DNA from 2 places in the Lysinibacillus sp. G01H genome. Region 1 is predicted to be linked to the other one. Evidence: riboswitches for the same ligand, from Rfam matches in the RefSeq annotation. Region 1 holds a riboswitch; the other holds the start of a gene.

Region 1 (4,801 bases):
AAAAGCTTACTAGTAAAAAATTAGAGGTTGTCTCCTTACAAGAAATACAATTATATTTAGCTGTGGCACATGCTATTACGAAAGATTATCTCGACCCAGTCAATACTGTTAAAAATATGCAGGAGCTATTAGACGTCAACTATTTATGGATAGAAAATGAGGACAATGATGAGCAGGAGTGGGAGGAAGAAACGCCAAAGGGCTATGGAAAGCAAGCTTTTGTAGGCTATTACTATTATAGTTATTTGCTTTTACAAGAGGCTGTTCCTATTTTTTCTACTATAACAGCTCGTAATAATGAAGCATCAGAATGCCTTGCTGAATTGCTAACATTAATCCAGCAACTCGACAATTAAGTAATGTGTAAACACTATATAGAAATAAAGCAGATGGAGGAAGCTGAACCACCTGCTTTATTTAATTTTAATGCACATATTCATTCTTAGAAGCTCTCATTGAGCAAAAGAAGAGTAAAATTGCCACAACGACAAAGAGCCATCCCGCAATATTCCAACCACCAAATAAATCATGCAAGTAGCCAAAAAGAATAGGACCAATTGCGGCAAATAAATAACCCAAAGATTGTGCAAAGCCTGATAAATCTGCTGCTTCAAATGCAGTACGAGTACGGAGAGTGAAGAACATCATTGCTAGGGCGAATGAAGAACCACCTGCTAACCCTAGAAGAACCATCCACAGGACCCCAAGACTTGTCCATTCCATGACAACTCCAACAAAGCCTACTAAATAGAAGGATGTAAACATCAATACAAGTGGGCGTTGAGAAGTCATTTTACCTGCAATAATAGGCACTGCCAAAGCCATTGGTACTTGTGAGAATTGCATGATTGAAAACATCCAGCCAGCTTTATCAGGCGCTAAACCTTGAGCAATATAGATCTCAGGTATCCACGCTGCTGTTGTATAGAATAATAAAGACTGTAAACCCATTGCCCCTGTGACAGCCCAAGTAACAGGTGATTTCCATAAAGGTGTACTGGTCTTTTTAGATGTAGTAACTGGTTCTGGGTAATTTGACTTTAGTTGAGGTATCCAAATTAGGATTGTAATTAGAACGAGTATGAGTGCAATGGAAAGCGCACCTTGCCAGCCTAACGATGAATTAGCTATCGGATAGCTAATACCAGCTCCAAGGCCAGCAGTAAAATTCATGGACATGGTGAAAAAGGCCATTAATAAACCCACATGATATGGAAATTTCAATTTTAATAATCCTGGAATTAGTACATTTCCAAAAGAAATGGCTACGCCAATTAACACAGTACCCAATAGAAGTAATTCTGTCGTACCAAGTGAACGTAGGACAATTCCTAAGGCCAAGAGAAAAGTTGATAAAAATAATGTTAGCTCAAGCCCTAGTTTGCGTGCTACAACTGGTGCAAATGGAGATATAATAGCAAAAGCCAGCAATGGAATTGTTGTTAGAAAGCCAGCCACTACATTAGATATTCCAAGATCTTCACGGATAAAGGATATAATTGGACCAACAACAGTTAGTGGCATTCGTAATGTAGAGGCTATAAAGATAACGCCAAAGACTAAAAGTAAGGTTGTTCCTTTCCAGCTAATTTTTTTACTTGGATAACTAGTGGTATGATCATTTGTAGTCAAAATAAATCCCCCCTAATAATAACCATTCTAATTGAACTACTATAACACTTTATCACACTATTAAAAATAGTAGAAGATTCATAAAATACGGAACATTTCTTGCGGTATTGAAATGTCTATGGTCTTATGTTAGTATAATAAACATCATAAATTTAATAATTATATGCCTCATGTTTGTATTGAGGTAGAGGTCGCGATATTTATAAGTATGCTAATTGAAATGACAAGCATTGATGAGATTAGCTGAAAGGAAATATTGCCGAAGTGTGAGGGGACTTGAAAACCTCATGCTGGGGCTGTCTCCGAAAGGAACAGAACTGTCACGTTTGTACAACGTGTTGAGCTATCATGTAGGAAAAACTGAGGATTAACGTAGCCATCACAGTGTATATGTGATGGCATTTTTTTGCCTCATAAATAGGAAGGAAGCTATATCGTGAGTGAAATAAAAGTAAATCAGCTCGGACATAAAGCGCCGAAGCTGAAAAAAGAATTAAAAAGCCGTCATATTACAATGATTTCTTTAGGCGGTACAATTGGTACGGGGCTATTTTTAGCCAGTGGAGGTGCTATTGCTCAGGCAGGGCCTGGGGGAGCATTGCTTGCCTATGCTTTAATCGGTATTATGGTGTATTTTTTAATGACAAGCTTAGGGGAAATGGCTGCCTATATGCCATCATCAGGTTCATTTAGTACGTATGCAACCAAATTTGTAGATCCCGCTTTGGGCTTTGCATTAGGCTGGAACTACTGGTATAACTGGGCAATCACCATTGCTGCCGAAATTGCTGCTGTGTCATTAATTATGAAATATTGGTTCCCAGATAGCTCATCAGCACTTTGGACAGTATTATTTATTGCTGTTGTATTGACGTTTAATTTACTATCCGTAAAAAGTTATGGTGAAAGTGAATATTGGTTTGCCATGATTAAAGTAGCAACGGTTATTGTTTTTATTATCATTAGCTTACTAATGATTTTTGGTATTTTAGGTGGGCAGGCTCCTGTAGGTTTTACTAATTTCTTTGTTAGTGATGGGCCATTCCATGGTGGCTTCCTTGCTACATTTGGTATTTTCCTAGCTGCAGGATTTTCATTCCAAGGGACAGAATTACTAGGAATTACAGCTGGTGAAACAGATAATCCTGGTAAAAATATTCCGAAGGCTGTTAAATCTGTATTTTGGCGTATTCTTTTGTTTTATATTTTAGCGATTGGTGCAATCGGGATGTTGATTCCATTTACAGACGAACGTTTGTTATCAGAAGATATCGCAGTATCACCCTTTACACTAGTGTTTGACCGTCTAGGTATTGCCTTTGCTGCTTCTTTAATGAATGCCATTATTTTAACGGCTATGCTGTCAGCAGGAAATTCAGGACTATATGCATCTTCTCGTATGCTATGGCAATTAGCAGTGGATGGACATGCACCTAAATTTTTTGCAAAGCTAAGTCGTAGAGGTATTCCGATTTATGCACTTATGGCAACATTAGCTGTAGGCTGTTTAGCATTTTTGGCATCCTTCTTTGGCGATGGAGTGGTTTATATCTGGCTATTAAATGCTTCTGGAATGTCTGGCTTTATTGCATGGCTAGGTATTGCGTTTAGTCATTATCGTTTCCGCCGAGCGTTTGATGCACAGGGCTTAGATCCAAGATTATTACCTTATAAAGCCAAATTATATCCGTTTGGACCACTATTTGCTTTTACAGTTTGTATGATTGTAGTCATTGGACAAAATTACACAGCCTTTACAGGCGATAAGATTGATTGGTACGGTATCCTTGTTTCGTATATTGGGATTCCATTATTTTTAGCATTATGGTTGGGCTATAAAATAAAGCACAAAACAAAAATGCTTCCACTTAAAGATTGTGATTTAAAAGTTGAAGATTAAATAATAGAGCTGTTCTGTAAACCTAAGAGCGATGGTTTATGGGGCAGTTCTTTTTTCAACACTCATAAACAAAATCTCTCTAATCAAACATCATAAATATGGTAATGTAATATACATATGGAAATTGGGTTTTGATAGGAGAGGTGCATGATAGTGAAAAAACATATCTTACTGGTAGAAGACGATGAAGCCATTCGTGAAATGGTTGATAATTACTTAACGATGGAAGGTTTCAATGTCACAACAGCGACTAATGGCGAAGAGGCATTACATAATTGTTTGCAAAATACCTTTGATTTGGTCATCTTAGATATTATGATTCCTAAATTAAATGGTTTGGAAGTATTAAAGATTATTAGAGAGCAGGCAGCACTTCCTATCATTATTATGTCTGCAAAAGACAGTGATGTTGATAAAGCATTGGGCTTAGGATTGGGGGCAGATGATTATATTGCTAAACCTTTTTCTATGCTGGAGTTTTCAGCACGTGTAAAGGCTGTTATCAGAAGAGCTACGAAATACTCTAGTCAAGCTGAACAAAAGCAAGAGGTCCTCGAAATTGATAATTTAAAGATAGATATCGTTAATTTCTCAATAACAAAGAGCGGACAAGAGATAAAGCTGACATCAAAGGAATTTTCCATTTTAAAATTGTTTGTGACAAATCGTCACAGGGTTTTTACCAAAGAGCAAATTTATCAGATGATATGGAAAGATGCCTATTACGGAGATGAAAATATTATAAATGTACATATTAGAAGACTACGTGAAAAAATAGAAGATGATCCATCAAATCCTCAGTATATTAAAACTCTATGGGGAATCGGCTATAAGTTTGAGGGATAAAAATATGATGATATTTCTATTAATAATAATTGTATTGCTAATCGAGGTCCTAATTTTTCAATGGAAAGTCAAGAGGGAACAAGAACGCGCTATCCAATACATTCATAGTAAACTACACGTAATTGTGAATGAACAGACGTATGAAAAGATTCTAGTAACAACTACAAATTCAGAAATTCAACAGTTACTTATTAAACTGAATACGTTGCTAGATCAACATCAAAAAATCCAGGCTACACATCGAAAAATGGAAAATTCCATGAAAAAGATGTTGGCCAATATTTCGCATGATCTTAAAACACCTTTAACCGTTGTACTTGGCTATATTGAAATGCTTCAACTTCAAAATGCGATGAGTGACGAAGAACGCCAACGATTACTTACAGGTGTACATGCTAAAACATTAGAAGTGTTAAAAATTAT
Region 2 (4,801 bases), 1.9 Mb from region 1:
GAAACCGGGCTACTTGCCCTTAAGCAGTAGCCCTTCTATGTGCGTCATGCACGTTAATCAAAGGAGGAAATGAAAGTGGCTGAAATTAAAGTCCCTGAATTAGCAGAATCGATTACAGAAGGTAGTATCGCACAGTGGGTAAAAAAAGTGGGCGATCGCGTTGAAAAAGGTGAATTCATCGTTGAACTTGAAACAGATAAAGTAAACGCTGAGATCATTTCTGAAGAAGCAGGTGTATTAACACAAATTTTAGCTGAAGAAGGCGATACTGTACTAGTTGGTCAAGTTATCGCAGTAGTAGAAGCAGGCGAAGGCGCAGCAGCAGCTCCAGCGGCAGCACCAACTGAGGCAGCACCTGCACCTGCAGCGCCACAAGCAGCACCTGCACCAGTTGCAGCAGCTCCAGTAGTAGAAGAAACTTCTGGTGAGCGTGTAGTTGCATCTCCAGCAGCACGTCGTCTTGCACGTGAAAAAGGTATTGACCTTGCAGCGGTATCTCCAGTAGATCCACAAGGACGTGTACGTGTACAAGATGTAGCAGCTCACGGTACAGCACCAGCTGTAACGCCAGCAGCAGCACCTACATCCGTAGCAACTTCAGGTGGCCCAGTAGTATTCACACCAGCAGCTAATTCTGACCGTGTAACAATTGAAAAAATGAGCCGTCGTCGCCAAACAATTGCAAAACGTTTATTAGAAGTTAAACAATCAACAGCAATGTTAACAACATTCAACGAAATTGACATGACAAACATCATGGCACTTCGTAAACGTAAACAAGAAGAGTTTGTAAAAGCAAACGACATCAAACTTGGTTTCATGTCATTCTTCACTAAAGCTGTTGTTGCAGCACTGAAAAAATACCCATACGTAAACGCTCAAATCTCTGGCGATGAAATTCATTTAAATAACTTCTTTGATATCGGTATTGCTGTATCAACTGAAGAAGGTTTAGTCGTACCAGTTGTACGCGATGCAAATAGTAAAAACTTTGCAGAAATCGAAAAAGATATCGCTAACTTAGCGACAAAAGCTCGTGATAAAAAATTAGGCTTAAATGACATGGCTGGTGGATCATTCACAATCACAAATGGTGGTGTATTCGGTTCATTAATGTCAACACCAATTATGAACGGTACGCAAGCTGGTATTTTAGGTATGCACTCAATTGTAAACCGTCCAGTTGCAGTAAATGGTGAAGTTCAAATCCGTCCAATGATGTATGTAGCACTTTCATACGACCACCGTATCATCGATGGTAAAGATTCTGTAGGATTCTTAAAAACAGTTAAAGAATTAATCGAAAATCCTGAAGATTTATTATTAAATTCATAATGCCATTAAACCCTGCGAACAATGTTCAGCAGGGTTTTTGTATGATAAAAGGTATTGACCGATTCTATGCTTGAATGAGTACGAATGTTATATCGTTTAGAGGAGCAAAGAAAGAAAAAAAGCGACTTTTCTCACATAGAGAACATACTCTATAATAAATATTTGTTGTAATTTTCAGAAATATCAACAAAAGTTCAACGATTTAAAGTGGAAGCAGAACGCACAATATCCTAATATTGTCATTAGTCAGAAAAATGTTAAAATCGTCTTGACGAACATATTAGTTTTATAGTAGTATCTAAATATCAATTAAATAAACAAACCTCACGAATTGTTACCAGTGAGGTAGAGGCGCGGTATTTATTAGTTCATTGTTGAGTAAAAGCAAGCGAAGACGCAATGAAGAAGGAAATATCGCCGAAGTATAAAAGGAGCTCGTACTTTTATACTGGGTCTGCAGTGAATAAGTGCAGGACTGTCCTAGTAAATGGATTTCCAGATTTACTAGGTTGTGCTATCTCGGAAACATGGAAATTATAGTGAGGATTTGGGCAACTGTCATAAAAGGTAAGACCTAAGTTCAATAAACTTAGGTCTTTTTTAGTACAGTTGTCTTATTTTTTTACAGAAAAGGGGAGTTTTTCATGAAAAGAAAATGGTTGTTAGTAATGATCTCTATCATGACGGCAATTGTGCTAGCTGCATGTGGCACAAGCGACAAAAAAGAGGGCGGTTCAAGTGATGCTGGAACTGACAAAGAAGAAGGCGGCGGTGAATTCCGAATTGGCATGGAGGCTGGCTACCCACCGTTCAACTGGACACAGCAAGACGATGCGAATGGCGCAGTGAAAATTGCGGATAATGCAGAATATGCAGGTGGCTATGATGTACAAATGGCAAAGAAAATCGCTGAAGGTTTAGGCAAAGAGTTAGTCATTGTTAAAATGGAGTGGGACGGATTAGTTCCAGCGCTACAATCGAACAAAATTGATGCAATTATTGCAGGTATGTCACCAACAGAAGAACGTAAGAAAACAATTGATTTTACAGAAAACTATTATACTTCTGATTTTGTTATGGTTATTAAAAAAGGTAGCAAATATGAAGGCGCAAAATCGATTCAAGACTTCTCAGGTGCTAAAATTACATCACAATTAAATACATCAAACTACACAGTTATCGATCAAATTAAAGGCGTAGAAAAGCAAACGGCAATGGAGAGCTTCCCAGCAATGCGTGTGGCACTAGAAGCAGGTAAAATTGATGGCTATGTAGCTGAACGTCCAGAGGGCATTTCCGCTTCTGCAGCCAACGATAAATTCACATATGTAGCATTTGAAGAAGGCTTTGATACAGACCTATCAAATACTTCAATTGCTGTAGGCTTACGTAAAGATGACGCAAATCGTGAAAAAATCAATGAAATCCTAAAAGGCATTTCAGAAGATGATCGTCAAGCCATTATGGAAGAAGCTATTTCTCAACAGCCCGCAGCACAATAATGATATGGCACGGACTAGCAATTAGTCCGTGCATGATCATTTCATCATTATCAAAATGAGAACCTCTCTACATAATGATAATGTCCTAGCGTGACAAATCATAGAATAGTAGAAAGAGCTAGGACACAAAAGAAATAAACGAGCAAGATGACATTGTTAGGAGGAACATCATGAGTCTTGAATGGATACTTTCAATTATTGAAAACAACTGGCAAATGTTTTTACGAGGTGCGTATTATACGTTACTGATTTCGAGTATTAGTACAATTATTGGTGCATTTATCGGATTTTTCATCGGAATTATGCATACGATTCCAGTTCGTAAAAAAGGTGTGAAATTTTATAGCTTAAAGCTCATTAATTTTATACTAACATGCTATGTTGAATTTTTCCGTGGTACACCAATGATTGTACAAGCTATGGTTGTCTACTACGGATTAGATATCGCATTCGGTATCGATATGCACTTTATTACAGCAGGTATTTTAGTCGTTTCCCTCAATACAGGGGCCTATATGGCAGAAATTGTTCGTGGCGGTATTGTATCTATTGATAATGGTCAATACGAGGCAGCATCAGCAATTGGCATGAATCACTTCCAAATTATGCTTCATGTAGTTTTACCACAAGTAGCGCGTAATGTTTTACCAGCAACAGGTAACCAATTAATCATGAATATTAAAGATACAGCCGTATTAAATGTCATTGGAGTAACGGAATTATTCTTCCAAACAAAATCAATTTCGGGTAACAACTTCCGTTATTTCGAATCATTCTTCGTTGCATGTGTTCTTTATTTCATCATGACATTTACCGCATCTCGCATCCTTCTTTATGTTGAAAAACGTCTAGATGGTCCTGATGCCTATCAAAAAGAACAAAAAGAAGCTGTATAGGGGGGACGCACAAATGGCAGTCATTAAAATCGAACATTTAAGTAAATCATTTGGACGTAACCAAGTGTTAAAAGATGTGAATTTCCAAGTGGAAAAAGGAGAGGTAGTTTGTTTAATTGGCTCCTCTGGCTCTGGTAAATCCACATTGCTTCGTTGCATAAATTTATTAGAAACGCCAAGTGGCGGTCAAATTATTTATAAAGGGGAAGACATCCTAGATGAAAAGCACAATATTCAAGAATATCGTACACATTTAGGCATGGTGTTCCAGCAGTTCAATTTATTTAACAACCACAATGTCATAAGTAATTGCACAGTGGGCCAAATCAAAGTGTTAAAACGATCGAAAAAAGAAGCAGAAGAAACGGCGCTTAAATACTTGAAAATCGTTGGCATGGAACAATATGTGAATGCCAAGCCTCGTCAACTCTCAGGCGGACAAAAGCAGCGCGTGGCCATCGCTCGTGCCTTATCAATGAATCCTGATGTTATGCTATTCGATGAGCCAACATCCGCATTAGACCCAGAAATGGTGGGTGAGGTGTTAAAGGTAATGCGTCAGCTAGCAAACGAGGGCAATACGATGCTCATTGTGACACATGAGATGGAATTTGCCAAAGAAGTAGCAGATCGTGTTGTCTTTATGGATAAGGGTGTAATTGTGGAGGAAGGCCCTCCAGCACAAGTATTAGTCAATCCACAACATGAACGTACGAAGGAATTTTTAAAGCGTACATTAAAATAAGCACAAAAAAGTGAGTCCAACCTGTTGGACTCACTTATTTTCTAGAATTCCATTCTGCATAAAGTACAAAGCAGATTGCGAATGCTACAGCAATGATAAAAAACCATTGCGGTACTCCACCAAAACTCATCATAACACCTCAAATATTCATTTTTTTTGGATAGAATAGGTATAGTATTTCTTTTTTCTCCACAAAAGACCAAAAATATTATAAAATAAACAATAGACATTAGCTTTTGCTAGTAAAGAGAGGTAGAGAGAATATGTTACATTTAAAATGGAAAGATGCGCCAACATTACGAACGGTTACTTGCAAACATACA

The links. Region 1 has a riboswitch for lysine ahead of PSR12_RS01320 (amino acid permease). Riboswitches for the same ligand answer to the same signal wherever they lie in the genome.
Region 2: it holds a riboswitch for lysine, as region 1 does, so the genes downstream of both, PSR12_RS11180 (transporter substrate-binding domain-containing protein) here and PSR12_RS01320 (amino acid permease) in region 1, are expected to answer to the same signal.

Annotation. Positions count from the first base shown of each region.
Region 1 is NZ_CP118397.1:262,690-267,490, forward strand. It holds gene PSR12_RS01310 (hypothetical protein) at 1-356, shown strand, start outside; gene PSR12_RS01315 (CynX/NimT family MFS transporter) at 424-1,632, opposite strand; lysine riboswitch at 1,810-1,986, shown strand; gene PSR12_RS01320 (amino acid permease) at 2,069-3,532, shown strand; gene PSR12_RS01325 (response regulator transcription factor) at 3,686-4,378, shown strand; gene PSR12_RS01330 (sensor histidine kinase) at 4,383-4,801, shown strand, end outside.
Region 2 is NZ_CP118397.1:2,209,558-2,214,358, forward strand. It holds gene odhB (2-oxoglutarate dehydrogenase complex dihydrolipoyllysine-residue succinyltransferase) at 76-1,335, shown strand; lysine riboswitch at 1,674-1,860, shown strand; gene PSR12_RS11180 (transporter substrate-binding domain-containing protein) at 1,980-2,837, shown strand; gene PSR12_RS11185 (amino acid ABC transporter permease) at 3,008-3,733, shown strand; gene PSR12_RS11190 (amino acid ABC transporter ATP-binding protein) at 3,747-4,478, shown strand; gene PSR12_RS11195 (DUF6501 family protein) at 4,742-4,801, shown strand, end outside.